DNA from 2 places in the Marinilactibacillus sp. XAAS-LB27 genome. Region 2 is predicted to be linked to the other one. Evidence: riboswitches for the same ligand, from Rfam matches in the RefSeq annotation. Region 2 holds a riboswitch; the other holds the start of a gene.
What was found. A riboswitch is a leader RNA that binds a small molecule or an ion and turns the genes downstream of it on or off. The one in region 2 is predicted to bind FMN.

Region 1 (5,786 bases), on a different contig from region 2:
TACCTTATATCTGGTTTATCGATGCCCATTCCAAAAGCACTCGTTGCACAAATAACCTGAATCGAGTTGTCTATAAACTGCTGCTGTACTTTAATTTTGTCATCAATTGTCAAATCAGAATGATAACTCTCGGCTCGGATCCCTAATTCAGTTCTCAAGACTGAAGCCATCTCGTCAGCCAGTTTTTTGCTTGAAAAATAAACAATCCCAGGACTTTCCAACTGATGAACGAGTTCCTTTAAACGATCTTTTTTGTTCCCCTCGCAAATCTCTACTTTTAATTTTATCGAAGATCTGTCTACTGAATGTATAATCTCTCTAGTTTCTATAGAATCTATATCTAAAGACTGTTTGATTTCACTGCGAACTTGTTCTGTGGCTGTAGCCGTCAGAGCCATTGTTGTAGGATGGTTAAGTTTTCTTTTAGCCTCACCAATCTTAAGATAGTCTGGTCGGAAATCCATTCCCCATTGAGAGATACAATGGGCTTCGTCAACGACAAACAAGGCAATATCTAGTTGAGAAAGTTTTGTCATCAAAAAATCGAACTGAATCATTTCTGGAGAGATATAAAGAAATTTAAACTTATGAAGATTTTTCATAATTCTTCTTTTTTCATTTCTGGACGATAAGCTATTTAAAGCGGCTACTTGCCGTTCTCCACTACTTTTAAGTTTTTCAACCTGATCCTGCATCAATGATAGAAGTGGTGATACAATCAAAACCAGCCCTTCTTTTATATAACCAGGTAATTGATAGCAGATTGATTTCCCACTGCCAGTTGGTAACATAACCACCGAATCTACTTCTTGTAGGGCTGCTTGAATAGCTTCTTTTTGACCAGATCTAAAAGTCTTATAATTGAATTTTTCATAAAGTATCTGCTCTAGCGTTTTCTCTACCATATCTAATCCTTTCAATTTCTACTAGTCTAAACCACATAAACATCAGATCTTCATAATCTTGTTTTGCTTGTTTATAGGAATACTTGGGATTTTGTTCAAAGGCCATCTTTAAACGCTCATACTGATCCGCAGGAATATATGGCTGGAAATTGAAGTCTGGGTGAACAAGATAAATTTCAAGAATATGTTCTCTAATCGTATTTAATTTTAATTGCCTGACTTCTGAGATTTGCTCTACACTATACCCTTCGTTTACCATCAAATAAGTATCGTACGTACTTTTAGATAACCCAAAATAAGTACGCTGATCTAGGTATGTGACAAAATCATTTAATAAAAGACCTTCAGATGCTCTAGCTTGGATAATCAGTTGTTCGAAGGTGTTACTTAGACGTACATTCAATTCTACAGATTCCATTTCTAGACTTTCTGCTAATTGTCGATTCGTTTTCCCGATGATATCATGACCAGTTAATTTTCCAACAATCATACTTGCTTCCTCTTTTGCAAACGTTAAAAGCAAGTCATATAATTCCGTTGCCCACTGGAGAGCTAATTGATCCATTGGTTTTTTCTGCTTACTCAACCATGCTTTAACCGATTCTTGATCACTCGGTTCCTTAATGGAAGGACTATATTTTTTATTGTCATATCTTTTCTCAGAAAATATCTGAGAAACCAATTGAATTTGTAGATAAAAAGAATTTCTGAGTGTGGCATTTTCAAGAGAACGAATAGCTTCAGGGTACTTTTTATTTTCAAAATATTGAGTCAATGATTTGTAGCCAAGCGATGTTAAAAGGTATCCCTCTTCCTCGCTACCTTGAAGTAAATTTTTAGAACAAAGTTTTTGTAGATAATGTTCTAGATGTTCTTTTTTTAATTCTTTGAATAATCCAAAAGCAGGAAACAACTGCTCATTCTCAACTTTAAATAATATCGAAGGTGTTCTTCTTCCATGAAACACATGAATCAGCTGAGAGCTTTTCGATGGATAATGGTTATTAAAAAAAGATAATAAAAAATACAAGAAATATCGATTTTGAGTAGCCATAGTTCACCTCTTCTTCTTCTCAGAATACACGTTCAGATCTATTTTTTCAATATAAAAAAGGCGGTCATATAGACCCGCCTTTTGTAATATCTATTTGTTAGTTGATAAAGCTTAGTTCTCATTTTCTAAAACATATCGTTTGGACTGTTTTTTATAAAGTCTGGTTCTTGATTTAACTAACCAAGGTTTAAGCTTTTGAAATGCCACAAAAAAGATGATGCCTACAATTGGACCTTTAATCAGATTGAAAGGAACAATTGAGTAGACTAGATATTCTCTGATCGGCCCAACACTGAATCCCATTACAGCCATATAAGCAGGAATTAGGAATACCCAATTCAAGAGAGCCATAACGACACTTAATGACAGTGTACTTGCTACAGTAGCAAACACTTTTTCTCTAGTACGTAATCCCATTTTTGTGATAATAAAGTAAATGGGTAACGTATAGGCTAAAGAAGCAATAAATTGTGCTGAATCGCCTATTGGTAAACCCATGTCTCCACCTTTTTGAATGAAAGATAGTAGAGAACGAATAAAGGCAATGGTAATACCGCCTATAGGACCATACATATACATTCCGAATAATACGGGTAGATCACTGAAATCAATCTTCAGAAAAGATGCTGCGGGTAAAATAGGGAACGAAAACATAGAAATGATCCATGCTAGTGAAGCTAATACTGCTATACCGACTACTTTTTGCGTTTTGTTGCTTGACATTGAAAATCCTCCTAGAAGGATTCATCCTGGTTAGGGTATTGAACTTATTGATGCTTATCCCTATTTGGTTCCGACATTTCGAAGTGAGACCGGTCAGAGAATGCACTCTAGAAATGCAAAAACTCTGTTCAGTTCCACTTCAGGAAATGAACAGAGCTAAATAGACATAATGATTCAGTCAAAAAGCTCCATCTTCTTTATACCAGACTATACTGTCGGTACTGGAATTACACCAGTTCAGCAAAACAAAAGTTTCGCTCGTGGACTTTACCACCGGTCGGGATTTGCGCCCTGCCCCTGAAGATGAATCATATTATTTTTTTGCTTATTTTTAATAAGCACATTACTATTATACAAAATCACACAGAAATGTCAACAGCTCAGTCTAAAATGAATCAAAAGTACTTGTAGAATTTTGGTCAATAGGCAAATGTATGATGAATGTTGAGCCTTTACCAAGTGTAGATTCTACTCTTAAGCGACCTCCATGTGCTTCAATAATACTCTGCACAACAGATAAACCAATTCCTGTACCAGATGCATTGTCTGAATAATTTTTTCTAGATTTGTCTGCTTTAAAGAATCGATCAAAAATATATGGAACATCTTCTTTAGGAATACCCGTTCCGGTATCTCTAACTTCCATAATAACCTCTTCCAGGTTTTTATCTTCAAACAATCTCAATGTAACCGTCTTAGCAGACTTATCTGTCATACCGGTATGTCTGATTGCATTATTAATTAGATTCACGAATACTTGATCCATTTTGTCTTTGTCGATAGGCAATTCAATTATTTCTTCTGGAACGTCTAATACTAAGTTGACGTTGACTTCTGAAGCCATCTTATTGAATCTGGAAACGAGTGTACTCAAGTAATGGTTCAGGTCTAGAGGATCTTTTTCAATCTCAATAAATCCCGCTTCCATTCTTGATAGATCAAGCATCTCATTGACCATTCTATTCATACGTTGCGATTCATCACTAATGATTTGAGCCATTTCTTTTTTCTCATCGATTGTCTCAGCTATATCATCAATAATTGCTTCACTATACCCTTGAACCATCACTAACGGCGTTCTTAGTTCATGGGAAATATTATTAATAAAGTCAACACGCATCTTATCTAATCTATGTTCATGAGTCAGGTCCTTAGTGGAAACAAGAATTCCTCTAATTTCCAGTGTGTCATCTTCGATTAGAGGCAATATCGTTACCTCATAATAAAATTCGACCATTTCAATACTGAACTGAGAAAATTTCTTTGTTTCAACAGCTTCTTTTAAGTTTAACTCTATATCAATATAGTCATCTTTCGTTGAAAAATTACCCTTTTCTACTTGATATTGCGTTAAAAATAAATCTCCAGCAGGATTGGAAAGAATCAGACTCTGATCGGAATCATAATATAATATTCCCGTATCAATACTGGTCATGATATGAGATAACAGTTCTTTTTCCTGTCTGACCACGGTTCTATTTGTTTCAAGAGAGTGGCCCATTTTGTTCATTGCCATAGCAAGTTCAGACAAATCATCTCTACCTGAGACCGGTAGTTGATGACTAAAGTCATCTCGTGCATAATCAAAAGCAATATTTGTCATAGCATTGATTGGTTCAGATATGTGTCTACGTAAATACAAATAATAAGCGTAACTTAAAAATACACTAAACAAAATAAGTAAACTTAACGCATAGAAAACCGTGCGTTCAACTTCAGCGATAAAAGAAAGATCTGCATATGCATAAAATGTCAATTGTTCGCCTTGATAATTGATATGTTTGATGTGGAAGATATAAGGGATTTTATTTTCATATCCCGGATCAGAATCAGAACGAATCTGATTTTCTTCACCAGACACGATATCTTCAACTAAATTAGGATTGCTGATTACTCTCTGATAAATATCGTCAGAAAATTGGAGATTCCACTCTTCTTCGTTATAAACATCTTGCCCCTCAGAACGAAGCGCAAAATTGAGCTTTGCATGAATGACATTGGCTTCCTGAAGATAATTTATTATGAAGTCAGGATCGCTTTCAGAAAGGGTTTCTACGTTATGAATAAAGGATTCGTAGTCATTCAGATAGTTCTGCTTGATCTGCTCGGAGTAAAATTGGGCATAAAATAAAGATGTGGCAACGAGAGAAATGAGAATAAATCCAGAAGTAATCAGCCAAACTCTTATAGCGACGATATTCAGCTTCATACTTCTATCCTACTCCTCTTCTTCATGAGGGTATGAATTCAGTTTGTAACCAAGCCCCCATACAGTTTCAATCATTTTAGCAGCGGTTTGGGATTCTTTTTTAAGTTTTTCACGCAAACGTTTGACGTGCGTGTCTACTGTTCTTAAATCACCAAAAAATTCATATTTCCAAACTTCTCTTAATAATTGTTCTCTACCAAAAATCTGATCAGGAGAAGACATCAAATAGTGCAAAAGATCATATTCTTTTGGCGTCAGGTTGACTGATCGACCATCAGCTGTTACACGTCTAGAATCGTTATCGATCTCAAGATGCGGTAAAGTCAGTGTATCAGAGACATCGGCAGCTTTATTCATGCTTCCACTACCCGTTTGAGTTCTCTTAAGAATCGCAGAAACTCTTAATACAATTTCTCTTGGACTGAAAGGTTTGACGATATAATCATCTGCCCCCACTTCAAATCCTTGAATACGATTCAATTCTTCACCTTTTGCTGTAAGCATCATAATGGGTGTTTCTTTTTCTTTTCGCAATTCTTCAGCAGCTTCGATTCCATCCATTTCAGGCATCATAAGGTCTAGAAGAATTAAATCGTAGTCATTTTCTAGTGCTAATTGTAATGCGATCTTTCCATTTTCAGCTTCGTCAATCTCATAATTGGCCTTTTCTAGATACATTCTTAGTAATCTACGAATACGATTTTCATCGTCAACCACCAATATTTTTTTTGCTTGCTGTTCTGTACTGCCTTGTAATTTTTCATCCGTCACGATTAGACACTCCTTAGCACGTGATACTATTGACTTTAAATTATAATACGTAACTAGTACGATATTATATCCTACTCGAGTTTAATTATAACTAAGATAAGATGAATGCGCCACTAATTCCAAC
Region 2 (5,786 bases):
ACACGGGTACACCAGTACTATCAGAAGCTGAAGCCACACCTTTTGATACTTCAGCACAAACATGGTCGTAGTGCGAAGTTGATCCTTTAATAACCGCACCAAGCGTAATGACTGCATCATAATGTCCTGTAGCCGCCATTTTTTTAGCCACCAAAGGAATTTCATATGCCCCTGGTACCCAGGCAACATCGATGTCTGCTTCCTTCATACCATGTCTAATGAGGGCATCTACTGCCCCGTCCAATAATTTAGATCCAATAAATTCATTAAATCGAGCAATGACAATACCAATTTTCAAATCTTCCGCTATCAAATTTCCTTCTAATACTTTCATACTTTTCCCTCCATACAAGGTATCATTATAAGTAATGACCCATTTCTTCTTTTTTTGTTCGTAGATAATCCTGGTCATAGATATTTGATTCTATGCTGATAGGAACTAGACTTTCAATCGTTAATCCGTATGCTTTTAAACTAGATACTTTCAAAGGGTTGTTTGTCATCAAATTTAGTCGATTGACTCTCAAATCATCGAAAATTTGTTTACACTCATGATACTCTCTTGCATCGACTGGTAACCCTAAGAGTAAATTTGCTTGAATCGTATCGTGCCCTTGATCTTGTAAAGCATATGCTCTAATTTTATTAATTAAACCTATGCCTCTACCCTCTTGTCTCATATATAGCAGAATCCCTCTACCTTCATCTGCAATCTTCTTCATGGCTAAGTCTAATTGCTCTCCACAATCACACTTTTTCGATGCAAAAACATCTCCTGTCAAACATTCCGAGTGTACCCTACACAACACCGGCTCTCCGTCACTGACGACGCCCATTACTAGAGCGATATGATGCTCATTTGTATAAGCATGCTGATAAGAGTGGATTGTAAATTCTCCGTACTTCGTTGGCAATTTCGCAACAGAATCCTTAATCATTACTTGTTCGGTTTTCTTTCGATACTCCACTAAATCTTTGATTGTACCAATTTTCAACCCATGCTCAGCCGCGAAACCGATCAGGTCATCTCTTCTCGCCATCGTTCCATCCTCATTCATGATTTCACAACAAAGTCCAACTGGCTTTAAGCCAGCAAGACGTGCGAGGTCGACTGTAGCTTCCGTGTGTCCGATTCTTTTTAGAACACCTCCTTTTACTGCTTCAAGTGGAAACATATGACCTGGATGCTTGAAATCTTTAGCTTCTGTTTTTTCTTCCACAAGTTTTAATGCTGTGAGTGATCTTTCATAGGCTGATATACCAGTAGTCGTATCTTTAAAATCAATTGAAACGGTAAAGGCAGTACCATGGTCATCAGTGTTCCGACTAACCATTTGAGATAAATTAAATTTATTTGTATATTCTCCTGTCATAGGTATACAGATGAGTCCTCTAGCATATTTAGCCATAAAGTTAACGTTTTCTGGCGTTGCAAATTCTGCTGCGCAGATAATGTCTCCTTCATTTTCTCTGTTTTCGTCATCTACGATAATAACGTTTTTTCCGTTTTTGATATCTTCAATTAGTTCTTCTATATCATTAAACATACGTCTACCTCCATCTAAATAAATCCAGCATTCAATAAAACACTCTCTGTTATCGATGACTGATTTGTTGCTTTTTCACTTGATACTTTTAGCAATTTTTCCACATATTTCCCAATAAGGTCACACTCTAAATTGACCAAATCACCTATGCTATGCTTGAGCAATGTTGTTTCTTCAGCGGTATGTGGAATAATGGATACAGAAAAAGATTTGTCCGTTACTGAAACGACAGTCAAGCTAATACCGTCTATAGCAATGGACCCTTTTTCGATTATATATTTGAGAATTTCGGATCCAGTTTCCACGGTTACCCAAACTGCATTCTCTTCCTGTCGATACCTTTTAATAATCCCTGTTCCGTCAATGTGTCCACTAACCATATGGCCACCTAACCTTGTTTCTAAGGTTAATGCACGCTCTAAATTTACACGTGATTGATTCGTTAACTGTTGAAAATTCGTCCTAGTCATTGTTTCAGCCATGACATCTGCTTCAAAGGTTTGAGTAGTCATCTTCTCTACGGTCAAGCAAACGCCCTGAACCATAATGCTGTCCCCGATTTTTGTTCCTTGCAAGACTTCACTCGCACTAATGGTTATTCGACTAGATTTTACAGACTTTCTGATGTTTGTCACTGTTCCAATTTCTTCGACTATCCCTGTGAACACTTTGATTCCTCCTCTTACAAATACCCTTCTACTAAAATATCTTCTCCTAATTGACTCAACTCATACGTTTTGAGTTCCAAAGCTGCACTGATCTTCTGAATCCCTTCCCCCCCAATAGGAGATAAAGCATTCTGACCTCCGAGTATCTTGGGCGCAATATACACAGCAACTTTATCTACGACACCAGCTTCGAATGCTGCTGCATGAGTTGAAGCCCCGCCTTCAATCAATAGACTATCGATACAAGCGTCCCCTAAAATCGTCATTAATTTTTTGAAGTCGAATGTTCCGTCATCCAACTGCATCAATAAAACTTGCACACCCTTTTGCTTCAGTCGATCTATTTTCTCTACACAAGCTGACTCGGATGTAAAAATAATCGTAGGCGCTAGATCTAAAGTCTGAAGAATATTTGATGACTCTGGTATACTCAAGTTCCTATCTAACACAACCCTTATAGGATTCGACATCCCTTCAATGCGACAGGTTAGTAATGGATCATCTTTAAGTACCGTCCCAATCCCTACCAATATTGCAGCAACCTTCCCTCTGATTTTATGCGCATGATTTCTAGATTTTTTAGATGAAATCCATTTAGATTCCCCTGATTCAGTAGCAATTTTCCCATCCAACGTCATTGCATACTTCATAATGACAAAGGGTTTTTTAGTTGTAATAAATTTATTGAATACCTCGTTTAATTTTTCACTTTCTTCTCGAAGTACGCCTTCTCTTACTTCAATACCTGCTTCTTGGAGAAGTTGAATGCCTTTACCGGCTACCAATGGATTGGGATCCGTTGCAGCTACGACGACTCTTTTTATCTTGCTTTTAATAATTAAATCCGTACAAGGCGGCGTTTTCCCAAAATGTACGCAAGGTTCAAGTGTGACGTAAATTGTTGCGCCTCCCACCGGCTCAGTTGCATTTTTAATAGCATTAACTTCAGCGTGCGGTCTCCCGTATTGTTCATGATATCCGTGACCTATGACTCTTCCTTCTTTAACAATAACGGCTCCGACGAGCGGATTTGGTGAGGTTTGTCCCCTACCTTTTTCTGCTAACATTAATGCGATTCTCATATAGAATCTGTCCACATAGATTCTCCTTCCATCAAAAAAAACCCTAAATCTTTATTAGAGATTCAGGGCTTGGCTTTTGAATTTAACTGTATTCAAATAAACAGACTCCTAGTATACGATTGCTCCTATACAGTAGAGAACGCTAAAAACCCTGGAAAAAAAATTTTCCCAGGGCATTCTGAATACAACTAGCTACTGTCCTAAAAGTCAAAAATTACAGACTCCCAGAATATTCACTATATCATTCAATGTCTTCTTTCATCCAGACTATACTGTCGGCTTCGGAATTTAACCGAATCTGCCTTGCGGCTCGTGGGCTTTACCACCGGTAGGGACTTTCACCCTGCCCTGAAGACTATTCACTTTTGTAAGTCTAAGAATAAAGAGTCAAAAATCTTTTGTCAATAACTTTTTCTTTTGTATAACTATCTCTATTTTCAAAAAAGCTAATTATTTATTAATTCTTTTTACCACTACTGTTTCTTAATATAAAACCTTCATGTCTTCTAGGTATCTTTACATGGATACTGACAAATGCGTTTCAACCCAACAAATGATGTTCAGTAATTAGGAACAATTCGTGCATTTAACGTAGTTAAATTTTAGAAAGATTTGTAAATTTCCGTACACCACAATAAATTAAAAAAATACTAATTTCTCTACCAGAAGTTACCGATAATAGGATAACTTTTATTGTAAATGGTTAGGTTTGAATCATTTCCCATAGCCTTGTGGTTGTCTTCCAATTTCTAACGGTCATTGACTGGTAAATATCTTTTTTTGCAAGTCTGCTTAATGCACTTTTAGTATAATCCGGGTGCGTTGGTCCAGGTCTACGGTAATAGATTACATTGGTTCCGCACCAAGATTGATCAATCCCACCACGTGTTTCGACTTCTTTCATAGCATCTTCAGCAGTAATGTCTATCAAGAATAAGACATCATAACGATAATCAACTGTCTGATCAACTCTTCCATAGTTTTCAGGTGCCTCCGCTATGACTGATTCATAGCTTTCTTTGTTTAACGTCAATATTTTTAATGAAGTCGTATCTAATGTGAATTTTTGGGTTAGTAGAGTCGCTACTTTTTGGGTAATCGTTTCACTAACTAGGTTAGATTCGACGACTATATTTCCACTTTGAATATAGGTTTGAACAGTATCAAATCCTTCTTTTATTAATTCAGTACGCAAGTCTGCCATCTTCACTTTATTTTTACCACCGACATTGATTCCTCGAAGTAGCACAACATACTTGTTCATCCTCTCAAATCCCTTCAACTACAAGATAGATTTATTGTACGCTTATTTATCTTCGTATGTTTAATTAATGTAATCAGTCTCTAAAAGATGTTATCTTATAAAAAACAACCGCTAACTGTTCCGTTACAGAACAAATCAGCGGTTAATTTAGTTATAAATTTTTGAAGTTTATTTAGTTTGTACTTTTTTCTGCTTAATGCGTTTTTTCGGATTCATTTTAACCATAATCCAGCCAATGACGACTGCTTCCGCCACTACATAAGAAGACCATACCCCGGTCATCCCGTAAAGATGACTCAATAATAAAACAACTGGAATAATGATAAATCCACCTCTAAGAAGGGAAAAGAATAATGCCAACCTTGGTTGATCCGTTGCACTGAAATACGTTGTCAGGATCGTATTGGCTCCTGCGAAGAAAAAACCGATAAAGTAAATCAAAAGACCAAAAACTGCCATCTCTTTAACGTGCAGATTCTGATCGCTATTAAAAGCAGAAATAATGCCGTCTCTGAATACAAAAGTCGAGACATAAATCAGCGTACTAATAGAGAGCGCTGTGGCTATAGAAAGCGTTAGTACGTGTTTCATCTTGTCTAAGTCTTTGAGCCCATAGCTATCACTTAAAAGCGGCTGTGCTCCTTGTGCGACCCCTGTAAACAACGATAATACGACAAAAGAGATATTTGCGACAATACCGTAAGCGGCTAGTCCTAGATTTCCTTCAAGTGTAAAGATAATCGTGTTAAATGAAAACATAACCACAGCGGCTGCAATTTCATTGATAAATCCAGCTGCACCCAAGTAACAGATATCTTTCATCACTTTTAGTTGAATACCTTGGAACACAAATTTCAGCTGATTCGTTGGACGTCTAAAGTGCATACTTAAAATGGCCAAACTACTGATCGGCGCAATACTCGTTGCTAGAGCTGCTCCAAACATCCCCATATCTAACGGGAAAATAAAAATATAATCCAAGACAATATTCAAAAAACTACCCAGTAACATGCCGTACATTGCTAGTGATGGATCACCGTCATTTCTAACAAAAGATTGCATAGCATTATTCAAAATAAAAAATGGAGAAAAGAACAACAGTGTTCTTAGGTAAATAGACGTATTCGCAAACGTTTCGTTGTTAGCACCAAGCATGCGTGCAATAGTATCTGCACCTACAACACCTATAATAGAAAATACGATTCCCACAATCAATCCAAATAGA

Region 1: it holds a riboswitch for FMN, as region 2 does, so the genes downstream of both, VXN63_RS02875 (ECF transporter S component) here and ribD (bifunctional diaminohydroxyphosphoribosylaminopyrimidine deaminase/5-amino-6-(5-phosphoribosylamino)uracil reductase RibD) in region 2, are expected to answer to the same signal.

The regions. Positions count from the first base shown of each region.
Region 1 is NZ_JAYXKP010000001.1:588,937-594,722, forward strand. Features, by position in the region: gene VXN63_RS02865 (RecQ family ATP-dependent DNA helicase) at 1-905, opposite strand, end outside; gene VXN63_RS02870 (helix-turn-helix domain-containing protein) at 871-1,959, opposite strand; gene VXN63_RS02875 (ECF transporter S component) at 2,071-2,682, opposite strand; FMN riboswitch at 2,869-2,991, opposite strand; gene VXN63_RS02880 (sensor histidine kinase) at 3,068-4,891, opposite strand; gene VXN63_RS02885 (response regulator transcription factor) at 4,901-5,662, opposite strand.
Region 2 is NZ_JAYXKP010000004.1:41,243-47,028, reverse strand. Features, by position in the region: gene ribH (6,7-dimethyl-8-ribityllumazine synthase) at 1-334, opposite strand, end outside; gene VXN63_RS06565 (bifunctional 3,4-dihydroxy-2-butanone-4-phosphate synthase/GTP cyclohydrolase II) at 360-1,547, opposite strand; gene VXN63_RS06560 (riboflavin synthase) at 1,562-2,215, opposite strand; gene ribD (bifunctional diaminohydroxyphosphoribosylaminopyrimidine deaminase/5-amino-6-(5-phosphoribosylamino)uracil reductase RibD) at 2,230-3,297, opposite strand; FMN riboswitch at 3,544-3,657, opposite strand; gene VXN63_RS06550 (DUF1697 domain-containing protein) at 4,001-4,561, opposite strand; gene VXN63_RS06545 (MATE family efflux transporter) at 4,730-5,786, opposite strand, start outside.